3 regions of the Rhizobium sp. CC1099 genome follow, and region 3 is predicted to be linked to each of the others. Evidence: riboswitches for the same ligand, from Rfam matches in the RefSeq annotation. Region 3 holds a riboswitch; each other region holds the start of a gene.
The links. Region 3 has a riboswitch for cobalamin ahead of bluB (5,6-dimethylbenzimidazole synthase). Riboswitches for the same ligand answer to the same signal wherever they lie in the genome.
Positions count from the first base shown of each region.

Region 1: it holds a riboswitch for cobalamin, as region 3 does, so the genes downstream of both, QA644_RS21230 (ABC transporter substrate-binding protein) here and bluB (5,6-dimethylbenzimidazole synthase) in region 3, are expected to answer to the same signal.
Region 2: it holds a riboswitch for cobalamin, as region 3 does, so the genes downstream of both, cobU (bifunctional adenosylcobinamide kinase/adenosylcobinamide-phosphate guanylyltransferase) here and bluB (5,6-dimethylbenzimidazole synthase) in region 3, are expected to answer to the same signal.

Region 1 covers NZ_CP121642.1:2,280-10,310, reverse strand. Annotated here, with positions in the region: partial or broken gene QA644_RS21240 (RHE_PE00001 family protein) at 80-1,176, opposite strand; gene QA644_RS21235 (hypothetical protein) at 1,321-2,517, shown strand; cobalamin riboswitch at 2,557-2,791, shown strand; gene QA644_RS21230 (ABC transporter substrate-binding protein) at 3,042-4,082, shown strand; gene QA644_RS21225 (iron ABC transporter permease) at 4,142-5,119, shown strand; gene QA644_RS21220 (ABC transporter ATP-binding protein) at 5,116-5,871, shown strand; gene repC (plasmid replication protein RepC) at 6,586-7,848, opposite strand; gene repB (plasmid partitioning protein RepB) at 7,998-8,031, opposite strand, start outside.
Region 2 covers NZ_CP121641.1:2,018,402-2,026,432, forward strand. Annotated here, with positions in the region: gene cobN (cobaltochelatase subunit CobN) at 1-421, opposite strand, end outside; gene cobW (cobalamin biosynthesis protein CobW) at 431-1,480, opposite strand; gene cobU (bifunctional adenosylcobinamide kinase/adenosylcobinamide-phosphate guanylyltransferase) at 1,485-2,009, opposite strand; cobalamin riboswitch at 2,327-2,722, opposite strand; gene QA644_RS10360 (chloride channel protein) at 2,887-4,677, shown strand; gene QA644_RS10365 (cobyric acid synthase) at 4,674-6,128, opposite strand; gene QA644_RS10370 (glycine betaine ABC transporter substrate-binding protein) at 6,720-7,715, shown strand; gene QA644_RS10375 (hypothetical protein) at 7,812-8,031, shown strand, end outside.
Region 3 covers NZ_CP121641.1:1,876,426-1,884,456, reverse strand. Annotated here, with positions in the region: gene QA644_RS09660 (NAD+ synthase) at 1-1,256, shown strand, start outside; gene QA644_RS09655 (hypothetical protein) at 1,277-2,107, shown strand; cobalamin riboswitch at 2,126-2,310, shown strand; gene bluB (5,6-dimethylbenzimidazole synthase) at 2,386-3,072, shown strand; gene QA644_RS09645 (DUF2865 domain-containing protein) at 3,080-4,165, opposite strand; gene QA644_RS09640 (NADP-dependent malic enzyme) at 4,292-6,604, opposite strand; gene QA644_RS09635 (UDP-2,3-diacylglucosamine diphosphatase) at 6,798-7,622, shown strand; gene QA644_RS09630 (GNAT family N-acetyltransferase) at 7,696-8,031, opposite strand, start outside.

The sequences.
Region 1 (8,031 bases), on a different replicon from region 3:
CTACGCATGTTCAGCCTGCAGCTCGATAACTCACTGTTCACGGTTGTCACAGCGTTGCCCACGCCCCTATGCCGACCACTCAGACCACTCCCCACGCCCGAAACTTCCCCCTCCCCGTCAATCTCTTCAAGCCCAGCTCGCCGACGATTCTGACCGCTGTTTGCGGCGTGACGTCGATCGCCTTTGCGACCATGCCGGTTGACAGGAGCGGCCTCGACATCACCAGCTCGATCAGCTGCGGCAGTTTTGACGACGTCCGCCGTCCGGTGAGCCTCCGCTCCATCGACTGCCGGGCAAGGGTCAGCCGATCGTGTTCATTGAGGTCAAGCTCGGCCGCGGCGATGATGCCGGCGAGCAGCGCCAGCAAACGGGTTTCGCGGTCGCGATGCCGGCGGCGATCGACCGGAATGGATTTCAGGCCGAGATTGATCGAGGCCAGATGCCCTCCAGTCGTCAGGCCGGCCTGACGTAGCAATGACGCTGCCCGCGGCCGCGAGCCAAGGCGCATGCTGCAGGACCTCCAAACCATTCCAGGCATCGAGGGCGACAATCGCCTGCAGCACGCGTGGAGAACTGTCGAGCTCGCGCAGGACGGCTCGCCATTCGCCGAGCCGTTCGTCCTCGTCCCAATCCAGATCATAAGCGAACAGATCCTTTTCGCGGCCGCCGGCGGCTGGGCGCACTAGCCTGTGTGAGCGCCGCCTCGGAGCGAGCGAGCACCGCGTCGATCGCCGCCAGCTCTGTGGCGAGCGGATCAGAAGCATCGCTCCGCTCCCCTCCTCCGTTCACTGCCTCATCAGAGGGTATCGGCTCGCCATCGGCCACGGCAGCACCTTCGACGGTAATTGTTCGCTGGCACCGCCGTCGGCGACGATGTGACCCTGGCCGCGCAGGTTTCGCAGTCCCTCGGGACTGAAGCGCCCAACCATGCGGCTGGGCCGCAATCCGCCGGCGGGTTTTCAGAACGTCGCGGGCGATGGTCAGTTCATGGGTCGGCGTGCGGATGTCATGACTGGCATCATGCAGCACCAGGTCTTCCAGATGAACCAGCTCGCCGTCGATCCAAAGCGAGGCGCAGGCGTCGGCGAAATGCGAGCGTTCGACAAAACCCTGCCCGACTGGCGAGCGGGCGATGCGCTCGTCGAGCCGAGCCAACGCGCGGCCGGCGTCGGACATAGGTCGCAGCAGGCTTGTGGGGGGCAGCTCGAGCGCTACATCGCCTTCGGCCCCGACGGCCTGGACATGTTTTTGGAACTCCGCTAGAGAATGTAATGTTATTACATATCAGAAAAGGGATTTCCGATGATACCCAGATTGACGATGGCCGCAGCGTTTGCAGCAAGCCTCTTGGTGAATCCGGCCTCCGCTGAAGAGGAAAAGCAGACATGGCGCCTGTTCATCGCCGACCACACGGCTCCCATGGTTCGTTCATTCGACGTCAAGACCGGTGAGCAGATCGGCGAGTTTGGGCTAAAGGGTTATGCGGCGCTGGCCGCCAGTCATTCCGGCCAGACTGTTTTTGCCGTTCAATCAGAAGCCAATACCGTCCAGGTGATCAAAACCGGTGTGACGCTTTCCGACCATGGCGAGCATCGCGATCTGGAAACATCCGCACCTTTGCTGCTGCAAGCCACACTCGACGGGAAACGGCCGGTCCACGCCGTCATGCATGGCGACGACGTGGTATTGTTTTACGATCGGGAAGGCAAAGCCAAGCTCGTTTCCGAAGAAGGTCTTCTGGAAGGCACAGCATCCGAAAAGCTCATAGACGCGACGGCACCTCACCATGGCGTCGCCGTGCCCATGGGGCGGAATATGCTGGTCTCGGTTCCCGATACCAAGGCGGAAACCAAACCGGATGAACTGCCGCCACGTCTGGGTTTACGGGTTCTAAGCGCAAACGGAAGACAGGTCGGCGACGTCACGCCCTGCACGGCGCTGCACGGAGAAGCCTTCTCGGCAAAGCTCGTTGCCTTCGGCTGCGAGGAAGGTGTCCTGATTGCCCGTCCTGGCAAGGAGCAGACCGTGCAACTTAAAATGCTGGAATACGGCGACAAGCTGCCGAAGGGAAAAGTGACGACCTTGCTCGGCAGTAAGGTGATGCAATTTTTCCTGGGCAACTACGGCGAGGACAAGATTGCCCTGATCGACCCAGACGGCACCGAACCGTATCGCTTGGTCGACCTGCCGACCCGCCGTATCGATTTCGCGCTCGATCCTACTCGGGTCAAGAATGCCTATGTACTGACCGAAGACGGGCAACTGCATCTTATCGACATTCTAAGCGGTCAGATCACGACGTCGGCAAGCGTCACCGAGCCTTACAGCAAGGATGGTCACTGGCGCGATCCGCGCCCCCGGCTCGCAGTTGCAGGCGATCAGATTGCCATCACCGATCCTCGCCATAGCGTTGTGCGGATGATCGATATTGAGACCATGAAAGAGGTTCGAACCCTTCCAGTTGAGGGACTGCCTTTCGGCATCGTCGCCGTCGGGGGATCAGGCGCCGTCCATTGATCGCTCTTGTCTCAACGGCTTGACGAGACGGCTGCGCTCGGCATAACTGAGCGCGACGGTTCCCCGAAGTAGACTCCGAGGGGATTAATAGGGAACACGGTGCGGACGACCCAAAAGGGACCAAGACCGTGGCTGCCCCCGCAACTGTAAGCGGATTGCCGATCATCCTCGTGGCGCCAAGCGCCATGCCACTGTGAGCTCGTTCTCACGGGAAGGCAGATGGTCCGGTGTATATCCGCGAGCCAGGAGACCTGCCGTCAAAGAGAGATCCAATTGAACGGGCGGGGTTGCCCGGAACAGGAGACGAGATGATTTCTTTTGCCGCCCCTAATCGGCGCAGACCCCTTCCGCGTGAGACGGAACGGATCGCTCTTTTCAATAAACCATAGTCGCTGCAGGTAAGCCCGTCGTGCCGGACGGCTCGCCCGCCCGTATGGCCGGCGACCACCTTACGCGTTTCCCATCAACATCGGAGCGATCAGGCCGCCGTGCCGACGCATCCTCAATTCCCTATGAGTGTTTCCATGTCATCCGATCCAAAACTTCGGCGGTTCATTCTGCGCCTTGCCTTCGCGGTATTGGCAACCTCAGCGATTTCTGCACCTGCTTTTGCCGCTTCGACCACCTACCCCCTGACAATTGCCAATTGCGGCCGATCCATCACCTTCAATAGGGTGCCGGACAAGGTGGTATCGATCGGCCAGGCGATGACCGAAATCCTACTGTCGCTCGGCCTTGCGGATCGCATCACAGGCACGGCTGTCTGGTTCAGCCCAGTGCTCAAACAATTCGATGCGGAAAACAGCAAAATCAAGCGGCTCGCCGACAATGATCCGAGCTTCGAGGCGGTGGTCGGAACCGGCCCCGACCTGGTTGCTGCCGAGTTCGAGTGGCATGTCGGCCCGAACGGCTCGGTTGGAACCTACGATCAGTTTTCGAAGCTTGGCATCAACACCTATGTCGCGCCGGCCGATTGCGCCGCCAAGGATAATGCGACGGGTGGTGATGGTGTCCGCAAGGAAATGCTGAAGACCGAGGTCATCTATCAGGAGATCACCGAACTTGCCGCGATCTTTGACGTTCAGGACCGCGGCGAGGCATTGGTCGCGAGGCTGAAGGAACGTGAGGATAAGGCGATTGCATCCGTTGCCGGGGCAAGGGTAAGGGATATCCCGGTCGTATTCTGGTTCTCCAGCAAGGAAGTCGACGGGGAAGCCTTCATGGCCGGCCGCAACGGCGCGCCCGCCTATATCATGCAGGCCCTTGGGGCAAAGAACGTGATTGCCACGAACGAGGAATGGCCGTTGGTCGGCTGGGAAACGGTCGCCGGCCTCAATCCCGCAATCATCGTCATCGCCGGGATGGATCGTCGCCGCTACGTTGCCGACGATCCGGCCATCAAGCTTACGTTTCTGAACACCGATCCTGTGGCAAGCAGGATCAGCGCTGTGGAAAAGAAGCAGGTGGTCGTCATGGACTCGCAGGCAATGAGCCCATCGATCCGCCTTGTCGACGGCATCGAGACGCTTGCAGTAGCCATACGGCAGTTTGGACTGGCGAAGTGAGCAAAGACGCCGGGCAACGTAACGGATGGGGCGGCTTTGCCGCCTTGTCCCTGCTTTCAATGGCTGCACTGACATTGGCGATAGGCCTCGCCGTGTCGATCGGCGAGATCGTCATACCGCTGCGGACGATTGCGCAAGCTATTGCAAATCGAATGTTCGGCACCTCCTTCGCAATCAAGCCGATCCATGAGGGTATCATCTGGGACTATCGGCTGAGCCGCGCCCTGGTCTCTGCAAGTTCCGGCGCGGCTCTTGCGATGACGGGCGCCATGCTGCAGGCCCTGCTTCGCAATCCGCTTGCCGAACCTTATGTGCTTGGCATTTCGGCGGGCGCCTCGACCGGCGCGGTCGCCATCATGATCCTCGGCATCGGGTCCGGCGTGCTGACGCTTTCCACCGGTGCTTTTTTCGGTGCGGTGGCAGCCTTCGGTCTCGTCTCCCTTTTGGCCGCAGGCGCAGGCGGCGGCGCCGATCGGATCATCCTGGCAGGCGTTGCTGGTTCGCAGCTCTTCAATGCGTTGACGTCCTACATCGTCACGACCTCGGCCAATGCCGAGCAGGCAAGGGGTATCATGTTTTGGTTGCTCGGGAGCCTCAGCGGCGTGCGCTGGACGGATGTTTTACTCGTTACCCCCATTGCCGGCGGCGGCTTTGTTATCTGCATGCTTCACGCACGTGTGCTGGATGCCTTTGCCTTCGGTACGGACTCTGCCGCGGCGCTCGGCGTACCGGTGCGGCGCGTGCGTCTTACCCTTCTTGGACTGACGGCGGTGATGACCGCTGCCGTCGTCAGCATCGTCGGTTCGATCGGCTTCGTTGGTCTTGTCATTCCGCACGCGGCGCGCTTTCTGGTCGGTCCGGCTCACGAGCGGTTACTGCCGGCAACAGCGTTGATCGGGGCGATCTTCATGGTACTTGCCGATATCGTCTCGCGCACGATCATCCCGCAGCAGGTGCTTCCAATTGGCGTGGTCACGGCACTTTTCGGCGCTCCTGTCTTCGCCCTCATTCTCTACAAGGCAAGGAGGCCGGTATGAGCATATCGATGCGCAACGTCGCCTGGTGCGCCGGCAGCACAGTGATCGTCGATGGCGTCAGCCTTGATGTTGCGCCGGGCAAGACGCTTGGTCTGCTCGGACCCAATGGCTCTGGCAAGTCGAGCCTGCTGCGTCTCATCTGCCGGCTGCGGCAGGTTGAGAGCGGCGTCATCAGACTGGGCGAGAGCGATATCAGCACAATGGCGCGTCGCGAGATTGCCCAGCGTATCGAACAGCAAGCGACAACCGATGCGGACCTTTCGGTAAAGGATGTTGTCCGCCTCGGGCGAACACCGCATCGAGGCGCGCTCTCCCCCTGGGATAGGACGGACGAAGACGCCGTCAATGCGGCACTGGAACAGGTCGGCATGACGGCCAAGGCTTTACAGCTGTGGCGCACACTGTCAGGTGGGGAGCGTCAACGCACGCACATCGCTCGCGCCCTTGCGCAGACGCCGACCGAACTGCTGCTTGATGAACCAACCAATCATCTCGACATCCAGCATCAGTTGGAACTGCTGGATCTCGTCACGACGCTTCCGGTCACCAGCGTCATCGCATTGCATGATCTCAATCTGGCGGCAATGTTCTGCGATAGCCTGGCCGTCCTGCATAGCGGCCGCGTGGTTGCTGCCGGGCCGCCCGAAGCGGTTCTGACCGAAGAGCTCGTTCGGGATGTATTCGGGGTTCGGGCTCATATCGAGAAGTCGGCGGTTCACGGCAGGCATTACATCCAATATCTCACCCGTTAAGGACGGCCCTCGTCTGGAGCGATGTCCGCTTCCAGGCTGGCGCCGACCTGTCCATCCCGCCGGTTTTGCCGCAAGGATGCTTCGATGTCGCATCTTGCCGATCTCCGGCGCTGGACGACATGCTTTCCTTGACCATAAGGCCCCGTTTAGGTACCATAGCAGCATGATTTCCGGGAGATCAGATTAAGTTTAGTCGATCTCTAACAGTTTGTTATCACAGACTATTCAACATCTAACGGAAACAATCACGACATTTCGTTCGGTCACTGCGGCCCCTGTTTCAGGCCTTGCGATGCCTTGATTTCTCGGGCTTGAACGAGTGACGCGCCTCCTGCGGCTTCTCCACCCCTGCAGGACTTCCGAATTTCGATCCTATCGCAACTCCATCAGTTGCCTCAGGCTGTTTAGGGTCGCACCGTCGGCTCCGTTGATCGCTCCTGCCGCATCAAGGAGGCGGGAACACTTTGCCTATTGCAGACCCGAGGAAGCAGCATGGTTGGATCTGAAGTATTGATTGCAGCGTCTGGACGATCAGCGCGTCGGCGGGCATTATGTCCTACGAGGCTTTGATCGTTCCGACCGGGCCGGAACTCGCAGCGTTGGGCGTGCCGGCAAACGAGGAAGAGCCGAAGTAACGTGGATGCGGCGTCGGCCGACAAAGGTTGCGGGGCTATCGTTTTGGGGCCGGTCAAGTGTGAGTTTACTGCAGTCAACTCAATGATGGGCGTCATGATGTTCCCGTGTCCTTGCAAGCGCCATCAACATCGATCCGATCGCAAACTCGCCGCGTTGGGCGCGCCGCGTGAGGTCGCGCAAATAACCGCCGGCTGAATTTATCGTCCCCGACCGTTCGAAAATGCAGGCCAGCACGGCTGAGGCAGCTTGCGGACCCATGACCCTGCAGGCGTCCCTGTATGCTGAGGGACTGATATGAAGCATTGAACTGACGATAGCTCCTGCGGCAATGAGGTCCTGCCAAGTTCTGACAGTTCCGGCAGGACCATAGCTACGCACTTCCGGGCATGCCTGCAGGACGAGGGAGAGCGGAAATATCGTCGATACGGTGTTGGTTCTTGCCTGTGGTTGAGGGAGCTCAGCGTCGCTGTCGTTTGCCGGATCGATCATTGGCGAGTTTACTGCAGTCAACTCAGGGGTTCCAGTTTCAACATCGGCTTCAGAATCAAGATTAGATTCGGATTCTGTTATCTGTATGTGCCGCTCATTTTGTGAGTCATTGGCGCTCAGATTGTCCGTTTTAATTTGTATTTCCAGTCGCTTGACGATTTCATCGCGCAATGCGTCGAGGAGATCCAAGGTGGATGCAACCGCATGGGCACCAGCTCCGCGCGGCAATTGGTTCAGGATATCGTGAAAGCGTGTGTTGACCGCTTGCCAGTCTCCGGGAAGCTCTTCACTGATCGCTGCGTGGACAAGCTTTGAGATGTCGCGGCGGGTGAGCGTGAGACGTTCCTTGAGCGTTTGGATGTAGAGGCGGTCGGCAGAGACTTTCGCGGCCAGGCGTTCGATTTCGCAGGCGCGCGCAAGCAAAGGGGCGAGTGAGAAGCCAAAAGCTTCGTGGATCCCGCCATTGCGGTTCTTGCGAGCGTAGCGCTTTCCGTTGGGGCTGTCCTTGCGGATCACGAGGCCGGCAGCGACGAGGACGGCCATATGCCGCCGGATCGTTTGCTCGGCCATGCCATGGCAGCGAAGCGAGAGCTGGGTGTTGGAGGGAAAGACGACAAGACTGTCATCTGCAGCAAGCTCACCTTTCGGGTAGAAGCTCAAAAGCGCGTTCAATACCGTGAGCGCTCTGTCGGATATATCGAGCAGAGGCTTGGCTTCACAAAGCGCACGATAGACTTTCCATTTATCGATTGAGGCGCCTGGCTCAATTTTTTGGCTGGTGACCTGACTTGCGAGCATGCCAAGTGTCATCGGCCGCCGCCCAAAAGGCGTCGTCACACTTCCGCTTTCCATTTTCTTCGCCTTCTTCAAGGCAAAAGATATCAGCTCACCGAAAATAGGTGCCGGAGACTCTTGACTATGTTGTGCGGAAATGTGATTCTCTGGGTGTCTAGATCAGAGAGGGCTTCCGCTACGGCAACGTTCGGGGGCCTTTTCTTTTGCTATTGATCTCCGTTCTTTCCTGTCGTCCCGCCA
Region 2 (8,031 bases), 140 kb from region 3:
GATAAGCCCAGAGCGCGTTGAGATCGTCGAGCGGCACGTTCGAAAACGGCGTCAATCCCGCATCCGGCTTCGAATCCCCAGGCAGCACCGCAATCATCGCACCATGCCGCGCCGCGCAGGCATGCAGCGCCTCCAGCGCGTAGTGGAAGTAGCTCGCGCCCCCAAGCGCCCGGACGATGATCAGCTTTGCGCACCTCGCCGTGCGCTCGATATAGGCATCGACGGACATTGGGTGCTTGAGGCTCATCAGGCTGGCGAGCCGGAGCGTGAAAGGCCTTCCGCCTTGCGCGTGAGCCGCGGCGATCGCCGCAAGCTCCGTATCCGCCGCAGACAAAAACAGGATATCGGCGGGCGATTGGCCGAGGTCGATCGCCTCGTCGCCGTCGCTGATCGTTCCTCTCTGGGCAAGAAGCAGATGCATGGCCGAGCCTTAGACGAGTGCCTGGATGGCCTTGCGGACGGTGTTCTGATCCATCTCGTGCAATCCGATCACCACAAGCCGTGTGCCGCGCGCTTCGCCCGGCGCCCAAGCGCGGTCGAAATACTGGTCGATACGGCTGCCGACGGCCTGGACCTGCAACCGCATCTGCTTGCCCGCGACATCGGCAAAGCCCTTCAGGCGCAGAACATCGTGCTCGGCAATCACGCCTTTCAGCTTCTCGGTGAAGCCTGCCGGATCGTCGATCGGGCCAAGGTCGACCACGAAGCTGTCGAACTCGTCGTGATCGTGCGGCGTGCCGTCCTCATGCTCCAGCTCGTGATGAGACTTGCGGTTGCCGATGTCCTCTTCAGTACCGATGCCGAGGCCGAGCAGCACGCTTGCCGGAACCTCGCCGTTCCTCGCCTCGATCATCGCCGGCTTGCGGGCGATGCGGGAGGCCACTTCGTGGCGCACGCGGCTGAGCCCTTCGCCGTCAAGGAGATCGGTCTTGTTGAGCACGATGAGGTCGGCGCAGGTCAGTTGGTCCTCGAAGAGTTCTTCGATCGGGCTTTCATGATCGAGCGAGGCGTCGTCTGCGCGGCGCGCATCCACCGCATCGTGATCGTCGGCAAAACGGCCGGCCGCGACGGCCGCGCTGTCGACGACGGTGATGACGCCATCGACAGTCACTTCGCTGCGGATATCCGGCCAGTTGAAGGCGGCAACGAGCGGCTGCGGCAGGGCAAGGCCGGAGGTTTCGATGACGATGTGATCCGGACGCTGGGCGCGCTCGAGAAGCTTCGTCATCGTCGGAATGAAATCGTCGGCAACGGTGCAGCAGATGCAGCCGTTGGTCAATTCGATGATATCGTCCTCAGTGCAGTTTTCCGCGCCGCAGCCCTTCAATACATCGCCATCGACGCCGAGATCGCCGAACTCGTTGATGATCAGCGCGATCTTCTTGCCGCCGGTGTTGGAAAGCAGGTTGCGGATCATCGTCGTCTTGCCGGCGCCGAGGAATCCGGTGATGACGGTTGCGGGGATCTTCTGCTGGCTCATAGGTTCAACCCTTCATTTTCAGCGGCAAACCGGCCGCGATGAAATACACTTCCGCGGCTTCCGCCGCTATCATCTGGTGCAGCCGTCCGGCATGGTCGCGGAAATCCCGGGCCATGCGGTTCTCCGGCACGATGCCGAGGCCGACTTCATTGGAAACGATGACGAGCCGCGCTCTTGCCTTCGGCAACCAAGCGGCAAGTGCTGCGAATTCCGCTGCCATGTCGCGCTCCTCCATGATCAGATTGGTGACCCAGAGCGTCAGACAATCGACGAGGATCGCCCGGCCCTCGCGGTCGATAATGGAAAGACGGGGGACGAGCTCCAGCGGCTCCTCATGCGTCGTCCAGAGTGGGCCGCGATCGGTTTTGTGGCTCTCGATCCGCTGACGCATCTCCTCGTCCCAGGCCCGGCCCGTCGCGACGTAGTGGCGCTCAAGCCCGCTATCGGCAATCAGCTGCTCAGCAAAACGGGATTTGCCGGAACGCGCGCCGCCGAGGACGAAGGCGGTGCCGCATGTGGGATGAGTCATCTGGAGGCCTGCGGCGTAAGAAACGGCGCTGCCGAGGTATGGCGCAGCCAACCCTCATTCCTGTGCTTGTCACAGGAATCCAGTGCCCCCAAGTCCTTGGGCGCGGAAGACACCCTCGAGATGGCTGTTTCATTTACGGCGCGGACGCGCCGTGGCGGGTTTCTTGTGACAATCCTCGGGTTAAACCCGAGGACAGGAATGCGGGAAGTCGAAAGTGCGGTGTCCCGCAAAGACGCCACAAAATGCGGCATGGAATTCCATCGTTCAGCCATGACAACCTCCGTGCTGGCAGCGGGGAACAATGCCCCAGAATGGGCTCTTCGCCCGGCACGCATGGCAGGTCTCCTGGCTCGCGGGTGTCGGCCGACCGGGGCGACCATCTAAGGTCGCCCCTGATCGCGCCAGTGGATCTTCCTCGCCTTCCCGGCTGCATTCTCGTGAAAAGGCGGACGATTCGTAGAAATAGAGGCGTCCTGCCCCGGCTGATCACAATGCATTTCCAGTGGCTTTTCCGGCGCCCCAGCCACTTCACCTGATCCGCAACATGCGAAAGGAGCCGTGAAATGGCCTGAACGCCGGACGGAAGACCCTGACCGCTCTACAGTCGCGGGGTCGGCTGTGATAAAGACGCCCGGCTTGGGTCCGTCCCTTCACATTCCCTTTTCATCCGGAACGGCATCTGCCGTCCCGGAACCATCCGTAAGTATATTCATCGTTAGGCAAGCCGCCTTCCGAAGTCAATTGCGGGCACCCAAATGAAACCGGCGGCGAACAGCTTCCAATTCGCGGTGCCTTTCGCGCCGGGCTTTCGCCACATTTCGGGAGCAAGCGCCCCTCTCGCCCTTGACGCTGTTGGCCGCCACCTAGTTCTTTGCATATGCTCACGAAATTGAATTTCCCGCGCCTCTACCGGCTCTACCGCCTGCTCGACGCCGGGCGGCTTCGTGCGCTTGCCCGCCGCAGTGAAATGGGCATGGTCTTCGCCGGGATCGCCGTCGGCGTGACGTCGGGCCTGGCTGTCACCGGCATGAGCCTCCTCTCGCGCGAGCTGCATCGCTTGATCTTCGGCATCAGCGACATCGAACGGCTGAGTTCATCGCAGACAAACGACAAATTCCTGCTTCTGATGGCGCCGGTCTGCGGCGGGATGCTGCTCGGCCTTCTGTTTTTCATTCTCGCGCGAACCCGCAAGAAGCCCATGATCGATCCCATCGAAGCGAACGCTTTGCATGGCGGACGGCTGTCGCTGACGGATAGCATCATCGTCGCCGTGCAGAATCTGGTTTCGAACGGCTTCGGCGCCTCCGTCGGCCTCGAGGCGGGCTATGTCCAGCTCGCGGCGGGTATCGCCTCCAAGCTCGGACTGAAGCTGCAGCTCCGCCGTGCAGACCTGCGCGTCCTTGTCGGCTGCGGCGCCGCCGGTGCGATCGCCGCGGCCTTCAATGCACCACTGACAGGCGCCTTCTATGCATTCGAGCTCATCATCGGCACCTACACGATCGTGTCGCTGACGCCGGTCGTCGTTTCCGCGCTCGTCTCGACGCTCGTCGCGCGCCTGCTGGCGGGAAGCGATTTCATGATCGATGTCGGGGAGTTCGGCACGGTGGTTCCGGCTGATTATATCCCTGCCCTGTTGCTTGGCGCCTTCAGCGCCGGCGTCGGCATCCTGATCATGCAGGGCGTAGCCTTCATCGAGGAGCTGGCGCGCAAAAGTTCGGTTCCGACGCCGCTTCGCCCGGCGCTCGGCGGCATCGTCGTCGGCCTTCTGGCGATGATTACGCCGCAGGTGCTTTCGGCGGGCCATGGCGCGCTGCATCTGAACCTTGGCCGTGATGTTGCCGTCCCGGTCCTGGTCGGTCTTCTCCTGCTGAAATCCTTCGCATCGGCGATCTCCATCGGTTCCGGCTTCAGGGGCGGCCTCTTCTTCGCCTCACTCTTCATGGGCGCTCTGCTCGGCAAGCTTTTCGCCTATGCTGCCCCCTATTTCGCCCATGCGACGCTGACGCCCGTGATCTATGCCGTGGTCGGCATGAGTTCGCTCGCCGTTGCGGTCATCGGAGGGCCGCTGACGATGACGTTCCTGGCGCTCGAGATAACCGGGGACTTTCCGATCACCGCGCTGGTACTTGCGGCCGTCATCACCTCGTCGCTCGTCGTGCGCAACACGTTCGGCTACTCCTTCGCGACATGGCGTTTTCATCTTCGTGGCGAAAGCATCCGCAGCGCCCATGATGTCGGCTGGATCCGCAATCTGACGGTCGACAAGCTGATGCGCTCGGACGTGAAAACGGCGAAGGTCAGCATCACGATTGATGATTTCAAGAAGGCCTGCCCGATCGGATCGAGGCAGCGCGTCATCCTCGTCGACGACTCCGACAAATATGCCGGCATCGTGCTCGTTCCGGAAATCTACGCGAGCCCGGTTGCCACCGACGACGAGGGCAAGGATCTGAAGGATTTCATCCGTTACCGGAACGACTTCCTGCAGCCGCAGATGAACGCAAAGCAGGCGGCGGCGATATTCGACAAGACGGAGAGCGAAGCACTCGCCGTGCTCAGCAATCTGATCGAGCGCCGCGTCGTCGGCCAGCTCAGCGAAAGCTATACGCTGCGCCGCTACAGCGAAGAGCTCGACCGCAGGCGCCGCGAGGTCTCCGGCGAAATCTAGCCGAGAAGCCCGGCCAGCCAGCCTTTGTCGAGATGGGTTTCGAGTTCGTCCGCGACCTCGTCGAGCGCCTGGTCGACGCTTTGACGGTAGCTCCGCCGTTCGCCGGATAGGCCGAAGCTCTCGAGAAGCTTGCCGCGATAGGCATCGCTGCCGAAAAGGCCGTGCAGATAGGTGCCCATGATCCGGCCGCCAGCAGATACCGCGCCATCGGCCACACCGTCGATCACCGCTGATGGCCTGGCGCAGTCCGGCCCGGTCGTGACGCCCAAATGGATCTGGTAGCCGGCAAGCGGAACGCCGTGTTCGGCCGAGACCGCCAGGCTGTTCCGCACGGTCTTTTCTGGCGCCATTTCGGTCTCGACATCAAGCAATCCGAGACCCGGTGTCGCAGTGCTCGCCCCCTCGATGCCGAGCGGATCGCGAACCGTGCGCCCGAGCATCTGATACCCGCCGCAGATGCCTATGACGCGCCCGCCACGCCGGATGTGCGTCTCCAGATCGCGGTCCCAGCCGGCAGCGCGCAGATCACGGAGGTCGGCAATCGTCGATTTCGACCCGGGCAGGATCACCAGCGCTGCATCGCCCGGCAGCCGGTCTCCCGGCTTCACGAAGACGAGCTCGACATCGGGCTCGGCACGCAGAGGATCGAGATCGTCGAAATTGGCGATGCGCGGCAGAACCGGTACGGCGATCTTCAACGCACCGGAGGTGCCCCTGACGAGGCGCTCCAGCACGACGGAGTCCTCCGCCGGCAAGCGGGCGGCGGCCTTCAGCCAGGGCACCACGCCGAAACACGGCCATCCGGTGAAGCGATTGATCGCTGCGTTGCCGTCATCGAAGAGCGAAACATCGCCGCGGAACTTGTTGATGATATAACCGGAAATCATCGCCCGGTCGTCATCCGAAAGGATCGCGTGCGTGCCGGCAAGAGAGGCGATCACGCCGCCACGATCGATATCGCCCACGAGCACGACTGGCACCTTGGCGCGGGTGGCAAAGCCCATATTGGCGATATCGCCGGGACGCAGGTTGATTTCGGCCGGCGAGCCCGCGCCCTCAACGATGACGAGATCGGCGCCTTCCGAGACGATCGCAAAACTCTGCAGGACATGTTCAAGAAGCAGCGGCTTTAACCTCTGGTAGTCACGGGCCTTCGCCTGCCCGAAGACCTTGCCCTGCACGATGATCTGGCTGCCGTTTTCGGATTGCGGCTTGAGGAGAACCGGGTTCATGTGTATCGACGAGGACGTGCGCGCCGCAAGCGACTGCAGCCACTGCGCCCGGCCGATCTCCCCGCCGTCATCGGCAACAGCCGCGTTGTTCGACATATTCTGCGGCTTGAAAGGCTTCACCTTGAGGCCGCGATTGGCCGCAAGCCGGCAAAGCCCGGCAACGAGCACCGTCTTGCCGACATCCGAGCCGGTTCCCTGCAACATGATCGCCTTGGTCATGCGATGAGGCCTACAACGCTGCACGATCCGCGGTCAATCGTCTGTCCGAAATGCGAAAACCGCGCGGGCTGGCGGGCGCGCGCGGTCTGCCGAAAACTCTGGCGTATTCGCCAATACACGGCGAAACTCGTATTCTCCGGGACGCACTACCTGATCCGGAGAAAGCGGCGGTTGTCCCCCGCCGTGGTTCAACTGATAGCGTGACATTCTTACCGGAGTGTTATTGCGGAACTCAGCAATGGTGGATTTTGACCTTTTTTGACATTTTACCGATTCTCGATCCGCATGCAGTTCATTGAGTTCAAGCTCGATGCAGACTTTCGCTCGTGGATCAGTGGGAATATTAGCTCATTCAAATCAGTCGTTTAGCTCAAAAAAATTCGGCCGCAAGCGGATTTCAATTGCCATGTCAAAGGCGTAGGCTGGGATGTAATCGGAATGTCCCAGGCCGGCGATCGCGATGCAAAAAAACGCATGGCACCTGAAATTGCGACGGCCAAACTGCTGCATGCATTCATTGAACGAACGCATTGGGCGGTTAGTATTACATCCAAAAGCTGCATGTCAGCATCAAAAATCGGGGAACGAGCGATGAAGATCATCCTGGCTTGGCTGTTTATTGCCGTATGTCTCGTCGCCGGCGGCCGCGCCGCGCAGGCTGATTGCGGTAATGTTTCGATCGCGGAGATGAGTTGGGCCTCGGCGGCGATTGCCGCCAATTTCGACAGCTTCATTCTCAAAAACGGCTATGGATGCAATATCAGGACCGTGGCCGGCGATACCGTGCCCACTTTTGCTTCGATGGATCAGAAGGGCGAACCCGATATCGCACCGGAACTCTGGACCGCGTCCGTCAGGACTCAACTCGAGGCGGCAGTGAAGAGCGGGCGCCTGATCCAGGCCTCCGAGATTTTGTCGGATGGCGCAATCGAAGGCTGGTGGATCCCGAAATTCATCGCCGATGCAAATCCCGACATCCGCTCCGTACAGGATGCCCTGAAACGGCCAGACCTCTTCCCCGCGCCGAAAAATGCCGCCAAGGGCGCCGTCCACAATTGTCCGCCGGGCTGGAGCTGCCGGATTTCGACAGCCAATCTCTTCAGGGCCTTGAACGGCGAGAAGGCCGGTTTCGAGCTGATCGACAGCGAAAGCCCGCAAAGCCTGGACGATTCGATCGGCGCAGCCTTCGACGCCAAAGTTGGCTGGCTCGGCTATTACTGGGCACCAACGGCGATCCTCGGCAAATACGACATGACACGGCTCAGTATGGGTGTCAGCCACGATAAGGCGGAATGGCTGGCCTGCACCTCGGTCGAAGGCTGCGCGCGTCCGCAGCTTAACGCCTATCCCGTCTCCCAGGCCTTTACCGTCGTCACCAAGGCCTTTGCCGACCGTGCCGGTCCGGAACTCGCCTACTTGCGCTCCCGCACCTGGGACAACAACACCATAAACGACATTCTGGCGTGGCAGGACGAAAACCGGGAAAGCAGCGAGAACGCCGCGCTCTATTTTCTGCGCAACTACCCCGAACTCTGGACACGGTGGATGCCGGCTGACGTCGCGGAAAAGGTGAAGGCCGCTCTTTGAGCAATTCCAGCCTCGCGTAGGCTATCGCTCCTAGGCTGACGGCATATTCTAGTCAAACGACTGCCGGGCCAATGGCAGCAACGCAATGGATGACCGATGACGCCAGCCGCTTCCTTTCCCGATCGCGACACTGTTGCCAGCAAATTTGCAGGCGCTTCCGAAGCGGACAGGTCGTATCTTGCGCTGCTCATGGAAAATGCAGCGCAGGACGACAGCCTGATCGACGGCTTGCATCGGTATCTGGATCTGGCCGCGGCTGCGCCCTTTCTCAATTCTCTGAAACTTGAAAATACCGGAATGTGGATTGGTGAAGCCG
Region 3 (8,031 bases):
GGCCGGTGAATTTCCGCGGCGTGCGGATCGGCGTGCCGATCTGCGAAGAGATCTGGAACGATCTCGGCGTCTGCGAGACACTCGCCGAAAGTGGCGCCGAAATCCTGCTGGTGCCGAACGGTTCACCCTATTATCGCGGCAAGGTCGACGTGCGCCATCAGGTGGCGCTCAAGCAGGTGATCGAAACCGGCCTGCCGCTAATCTTCGCCAATCAGCTCGGCGGCCAGGACGAACTCGTCTTCGACGGTGCGAGTTTCGCCTTCAATGGCGACAAATCGCTGGCCTTCCAGATGAGCCAGTTCGAAACCGCGCTGGCGGTGACGACCTGGAAGCGCGGCGAAAACGGCTGGCGCTGTAGCGAAGGCCCGATGTCACGTATTCCCGAGCCCGACGAGGCCGACTATCGCGCCTGCCTGGTCGGTTTCCGCGATTATGTGAATAAGAACGGCTTCAAGAATGTCGTCCTCGGCCTCTCCGGCGGCATCGACTCGGCGATCTGCGCGGCGATCGCCGTCGATGCGCTCGGCGAGGAGCGCGTCCGAACGGTGATGCTGCCGTATCGCTACACGTCAACCGATTCGCTGAAGGATGCGGCCGACTGCGCCAAGGCGCTCGGATGCCGCTACGACATCGTGCCGATCGAGGAGCCGGTGAAGGGCTTCACCTCGGCGCTCTCGCCGCTGTTCGAAGGAACCGATAGCGGCATTACCGAGGAGAACTTGCAGAGCCGGGCGCGCGGCACGATCCTGATGGCGATTTCCAACAAGTTCGGTTCCATGGTGGTCACGACCGGCAACAAGTCGGAAATGTCGGTTGGATATGCGACGCTCTACGGCGACATGAACGGCGGCTTCAATCCGATCAAAGACCTCTACAAAATGCAGGTCTATGCGCTGTCGCGCTGGCGCAATGGTCATGTGCCGCCGGACGCGCTGGGGCCGTCCGGCGAGGTGATCCCGCAGAACATCATCGACAAGGCGCCGTCCGCCGAGCTTCGCCCGGACCAGACGGACCAGGATTCGCTACCGCCTTATCCGGTGCTCGACGACATCCTCGAATGCCTCGTCGAGAAGGAGATGGCGGTCGAGGAGATCCTCGCGCGTGGGCATGATGTGGCGACCGTCCACCGCGTCGAGCATCTGCTCTATCTCGCCGAATACAAGCGCCGGCAGTCGGCTCCGGGCGTGAAGATCACCAAGAAGAACTTTGGGCGCGATCGCCGCTACCCGATCACCAACCGGTTCCGCGACCGGTAACCCAAAATCCTGGAGGATGCATGCGCAGTTCGGTCGAGATCTATAATATCCGCACCGGGGAAAGCCGGATTGTCGTCCAGACGGAAAAGCTGATCGAGGCGCCGAATTTTTCGCCCGATGGCGCGTATATGCTGTTGAATGGCGACGGGTTGCTTTACCGGCTGCGGCCGGACGGCTCCGGCGGCCTCCAGCAGGTCGATACGGATTTTGCGACGCAGTGCAATAACGATCACGGCATTTCGCCGGACGGGACACAAATCGTCATTTCGGACAAGACGGAATTCGGCAAGTCGGCGATCTATATTCTGCCGGCGGCTGGCGGGACGCCTCAGCTGATTACCGACAATCTGCCCTCCTATTGGCACGGCTGGTCGCCGAACGGAAAGGAGCTCGCCTATTGCGGCATTCGCGACGACGTCTTCGACATTTATACGATTTCCGTCGATGGTGGCCCCGAAAAGCGGCTGACGCATGGCGAGGGGCGAAACGACGGGCCGGATTATTCGGTCGACGGGAAATGGATCTACTTCAACTCCAGCCGCACCGGTCTCATGCAGATCTGGCGCATCCATCCGGATGGAACCGGCCTGGAGCAGGTGACGCACGACAATTACGGCAACTGGTTTGCGCATCCTTCACCGAAGAACGACAAGGTGCTGATCCTTTCCTACGATCCGGAGGTCTTCGATCATCCGCGCGACCTTGATGTGCGGCTGCGGCTGATGGACATGGACGGCGACAACCTGACTACGCTGTTCGAGCTCTTCGGTGGGCAGGGCACGATCAATGTACCCTGCTGGTCACCGGATGGTGACGAATTTGCCTATGTGCGTTACTTCCCGGAGACTTGAACGAGGCGCCGACTCAGGAGATAGAGACTGCCGTCAGGTGCCTGCATCCAGCAGGAGAATCGGGAATCCGGTGAAGGACCGGAACGTGCCCAACGCTGTGAGGCTGACGCTTGCTGCAACAATGGCCACTGGCATCTGCCGGGAAGGCTGCAGAAAGCGGGTGACGCCAAGTCAGAAGACCGGCCTGGCAAGATAGACCGAACCGCGCGGACGGCGGCGAGGTTTTGACGCTTCCCGCGCTGCGGTGCGGGTGCTCAAGCATTGTTGGGGATTTAACGATGCAACTTGATCCTTTCGCCCGCGCGCTGGTGCCGGCCGGCGAGTTCTCCGAACACGACCGGGCCTCGGTCTATAGAGCCATCGAAACGCGCCGCGACGTGCGCGACCAGTTTCTGCCCGATCCTCTGCCCGACGATCTGGTGTCGCGGCTGCTTGGGGCAGCGCATGCCGCGCCGTCGGTCGGTTTCATGCAGCCCTGGAATTTCATCGTGATCCGCGATCCGAAGGTGCGCCAGGCCGCGTGGCAGGCGTTTTCGCGCGCCAACAAGGAAGCGGCCGAGATGTTTGAAGAGGAGCGGCGGGATATGTACAGAAGCCTGAAGCTCGAAGGCATCCGCAAGGCACCGCTCAGCATCTGCGTCACCTGCGATCCGGACAGGGCAGGGCCGGTCGTCATCGGCCGCACCCACAATCCGCGTACGGATGTCTATTCGACCGTCTGCGCCGTGCAGAACCTGTGGCTTGCGGCCCGGGCCGAAGGCATCGGGGTCGGCTGGGTCAGCATCTTCCACGATGCGGATATTCGGGAACTGCTCGGCATTCCGGAGCGGATCGAGATCGTCGCCTGGCTTTGCCTCGGTTATGTCGATCAGCTTTACACCGCGCCGGAACTGGCCGTGAAAGGCTGGCGACAGCGCCTGCCGCTGGAAGAACTGGTCTTCTCCGACCGATGGGGAAGCCAGTAGCGCCGCGTCAGTTCTGCTGCGGCTGCGGTCCGGGCGTTGCGGGGTTCTTGAGATCGATCGCGCCCTGATCGCCGGCGAGAAACTGCGGACCGACCTGGCGGACTTTGCTGTTCGCCGGGTCATAAGGGCGGTCCGGCACCTGCGGCTGCGGGGCAGGCGTGGATGCGGCGCCCGATGGCGGCTTCGTCTTGATACTGGTGATCGAGCCTTTCCTCGGCGGTTCGCTGATCGCCTGATTCTTGCGCATGTTCTCGTAATAGGCAGAGAGATTGCAGAAACAGGAGGACTTTTGGCCGGGCGCGCGGTTCTTGTAGGCAAAGGCATTCTGCATGGCGCTGTAGGGCGCACCGGTCGAGGCCGAGATCATGTTTGCGGCTTCGGTATTCGAGATGTCTTGATAGAAAAGCTCCGTCTCGATACCGGGGCACATTTTCGAACACGTCGCTGCGTCGCGGTTGAAATCGATCGATGTTGCATTCGTGGTGATCGGGAAGAAGCCGCCGTCGCAGGTGCGCACGCACATGGTGCTGACATGCGACATGAGCTCGCCGCGCGGCACGCCATATTGCATGTCGCCGTGTTCGCCTTCTCCAAGCGGAATGAAGGTATCGCTCCGCATCGCCTGTTCTTCGGGACTTGGTGCCGGCGCATAGGCCTGCGGATCCGGCGCATAGTCGAGCTCGTCGTTGCAGCCGTTGTCTTCGAGCGCCGCCATCAGCTCGCGGCGCACGCGATAATCGGCGCCGCCCTGATCGCGCAGTTCGTTGCGCCGCTCCTGCAGGTATCGAATGTTGTCGACCATGCGCGCCTCGGACTGCTGCAGCTCGCTGCAATAATCCGCATTCTCGCCGCCGATCACGACCATGCTGTCCATCGAGCAGCCGTAGCCGCGAAGGTCGTTGCGGACTTTACGAAGCTCGAGATTCTGCTCGGCGATCGCGCTCGCATATTGGCGGACTTCGGGGCCGTTGCCGATGACATGGGGCAGATCGGCGATGCGGCCGCGCAGGTCGTCACAGATCGCATGCGTCTGCGCGGCAGCAGGCGCGGCCAAGGCAAGCAGGATCGCAAGGGTCAGGTTTCGGCGTTTCACGGCATCATCCCGCAGCAAGGTCAGGCCAGAGCACGGCGTGACATTCGCCGCATCCCGGCTTTCTAACCTGCTTCCGTTAACAAGCTGGCGACGCAATTGTAACGCATTTTCGCATTTTGCGACAACTTACGCCGGCTGAGAAGCCTCGACGACGGCAAGCGCGGCCATGTTGACCACGCCGCGCGAGGTGACCGAAGTCGACAGGATATGCGCAGGCTGTGCGGTCCCCAGCAGAATCGGGCCGACATGGAGCGCATCCATCATGGTGCGGACGAGGCCGAGCGAGATGTTGGCGGCATCGAGGTTCGGGAAAAGCAATAGGTTGGCTTCGCCGGCAAGCGAACTATCCGGCATGGCGCGCTTGCGCAGCGCTTCCGACAGTGCAGAACCGGCTTGCATTTCACCATCGACCTCCAGATCGGGTGCTTGTTCGCGCACGAGCTGCAGGGCATCGCGCATCTTGCGTGCGCTCTCGGAGTTTCGGGAGCCGAAATTCGAATGGCAGATCAGCGCGGCCTTCGGCGTAATGCCGAAGCGGCGAACCTCCTGGGCCGCGAGAACGGCGATCTCGGCGATTTCCTCATGTGTCGGATTGTAGTTCACGAAGGTATCGGCGAAGAAGACCGGCCCTTTCTGGGTGATCAATAGGCTGAGACCGGCGAAGGTGCAGGCACCTGGCCGCTTGCCGATGATTTGGCCGACGTCTTTCAGGTGGCGGTCGAAGCGGCCTTCCACGCCGCAGATGAGGGCATCCGCCTCGCCGCGCTTCACCGACAAGGCGCCGATAACCGTGTTGTTGGTGCGCACGATCGTGCGGGCGGCTTCCGGATTGATGCCGGCGCGGCCGACGAGGGCGAAGTAGTCTTCGACATAGTCGCGGTAGCGCGGGTCGTCTTCGGGATTCACCACGGCGAAATCGATGTTCGGGCGAATGCGGATGCCGAACCGCTTGAGGCGAGCCTCGATGACCGAGGGGCGGCCGATCAGAATCGGCTCGCCGGTCTTTTCCTCCAGCAGAACCTGAGCCGCGCGCAGGACGCGCTCGTCTTCTCCCTCCGCGAAGATGACGCGTTTCTTCTCAGAAAGCTTGGCGCTGGTAAAGATCGGCTTCATGACGAAGCCCGAACGCCAAACGAAGCGATTCAACTGATCGAGATAGGCGTCGAAATCGGCAATCGGCCGCGACGCGACGCCCGTCTCGGCGGCGGCCTTGGCGACAGCCGGGGCGATGCGCAGGATGAGACGCGGATCGAAGGGCGAAGGAATGAGGTAATTCGGACCGAAGACAGGCGTCTCGCCGGAATAGGCGCGGGCCGCGACGTCCGACACTTCCTCGCGGGCAAGCCCCGCGATGGCCTTGACGGCCGCCATCTTCATTTCTTCGTTGATGGCGGTGGCGCCGCAATCGAGCGCGCCGCGGAAGATATAGGGGAAGCAGAGGACGTTGTTCACCTGGTTCGGGAAGTCCGAGCGGCCGGTGCAGATCATTGCGTCCGGGCGGGCGGCCCGCGCGAGGTCTGGCATGATTTCAGGGGTCGGATTGGCGAGAGCCATGATGAGCGGCTTGTCCGCCATCTGTGACAGGAGGTCGGGCTTCAGGACACCGGCAGCCGAAAGGCCAAGGAAAACATCGGCGCCGCCGATATTGTCGGCGAGCGTACGCATCTTACTTTTCTGTGCATAGACAGCCTTCCATTCGTCCATCAGTTCGGTGCGGCCTTCATAGACGAGGCCTTCGATATCGTGGACCCAGATGTTTTCGCGCTTCGCGCCGAGCGTCACCAGGAGGTTGAGGCAGGCGAGTGCTGCGGCACCCGCGCCGGAGGCGACGATCTTCACATCCTCGATCTTCTTGCCGGCAAGTTCCAGTCCGTTAAGGATCGCGGCGGCGACGATGATGGCCGTGCCGTGCTGGTCGTCATGGAAGACCGGGATCTTCATCTTCCCGCGAAGCTGGCGCTCGACCTCGAAGCATTCCGGCGCCTTGATGTCCTCGAGATTGATGCCGCCGAATGTCGGCTCGAGCGAGGCGATGGTGGAGACCATCTGGTCGACGGTGGGGGCCTCGATTTCGACGTCGAAGACGTCGATGCCTGCAAACTTCTTGAAGAGAACGGCCTTGCCTTCCATGACGGGCTTGGAGGCGAGCGGGCCGATGTTGCCGAGGCCGAGAACCGCTGTGCCGTTGGAGATGACGGCGACGAGATTGGCGCGCGAGGTATAATCGGCCGCCGTCTCCGGATTGTCACGGATCGCAAGGCAAGGTGCTGCGACGCCGGGCGAATAGGCGAGCGCCAGGTCGCGCTGGTTGCCGAGCGGCTTGATCGCCTGGATTTCAAGTTTGCCGGGACGGGGATAACGATGGAAGAAAAGCGCCTGTTCGTCGAGATTTCCGCCTGTCTCGTTCTTCTCCGTCTTGGATTTTTCCTGATGATCCATTGCCGTCTCCACTGCCGCACTCACATCTTTTGAAGACTTCTCCATACATCAATCGGCTGGCAGGGACAGTCAGAAATTCGCATCCGGGCGGAAAACTCGTGAGCGCTGCGATGCGCCAATTCGCGCATCTGTCATCTTCCTGAAACACGAGTCTGATTTTGGAAGGCGAGATGAACGATAGGACGCAGGCAAGATGCTTGTGAAAGACAATATGGATACTCGACACTTCCGTACTCTGTTCATTTCCGATGTGCATCTCGGCTCGAAGGCGGCGAAGGCGGACTTCCTCCTCGATTTTCTCCGCTACCACGACGCCGATACGATATTCCTCGTCGGCGACATCGTCGACGGCTGGCGACTGAAACGCAGCTGGTACTGGCCGCAGGTCTGCAACGACGTCGTGCAGAAGCTGCTGCGCAAGGCGCGCAAGGGCACGCGGGTCGTCTATATCCCGGGCAATCACGACGAATTCCTGCGCGACTTCCCCGGCATGCATTTCGGCGGTATCGAAGTCGCCGAGCGCATGATGCATGACGGCGCGGATGGCAAGAAATACCTGATCCTGCATGGAGACGAGTTCGACGTCGTCGTCCGCAATGCCCGCCTGCTCGCCTATCTCGGGGACTGGGCCTATGACACGGCGATCAAGATCAACGTCGTGCTGGCCGCGATCCGCCGCCGCATGGGCATGCCCTATTGGTCTTTCTCCGCCTGGGCCAAGCTCCAGGTGAAGCATGCCGTCAATTTCATCGGCGAGTTCCAGCGCGTCGTGGCCGACGAAGCCCGCAAGCATGGCGCCGACGGCGTCATCTGCGGCCACATCCACCATGCCGTGATCGAGGACATGGACGGCGTGCGCTATATCAACACCGGCGACTGGGTGGAGAGCTGTACGGCGATCGCCGAGCATGAGGACGGCACGTTCGAGCTCATCACCTGGAGCACGTTAGCCGACGCTCAAGCCATCCCGCTGGCGATCGAGCACCGCGACAGCGAACTCGAGCCGCAGGCCGCCTGAATTTCTGTTGTGAATACTGAAGCGATATAGCACGGTGTCTAGTGCGATGCAGCGAGCTGGCTCGTGGCGTCGACTATCGCGGGCCTAGTTCCAGCCGCATGAGAATTTCATCATAATAAGTATCGCCCACCTTTAGAGCTTCGATTTCGACGGCCCATTCTTCAAAGCCTACGGATTTGTAAAGCCGGATGGCCGGAACGTTGGACGACACGACGCTGAGCCGGAGCGAGCGTAAAATCGTGCCAACTTCGTCGAGGGCAGCACTCAGCAGTAAGCGTGAGAGTCCTGTGCCCCGTGCCGTTTGGCGGACGTACATTCCCCAGATCGATCCAATATGTTGCGTCTTGATGCCTTTGGATTTCGACACACCGATCGTTCCGGCAAGCATTCCGTCATCGGAGAGCCCTCC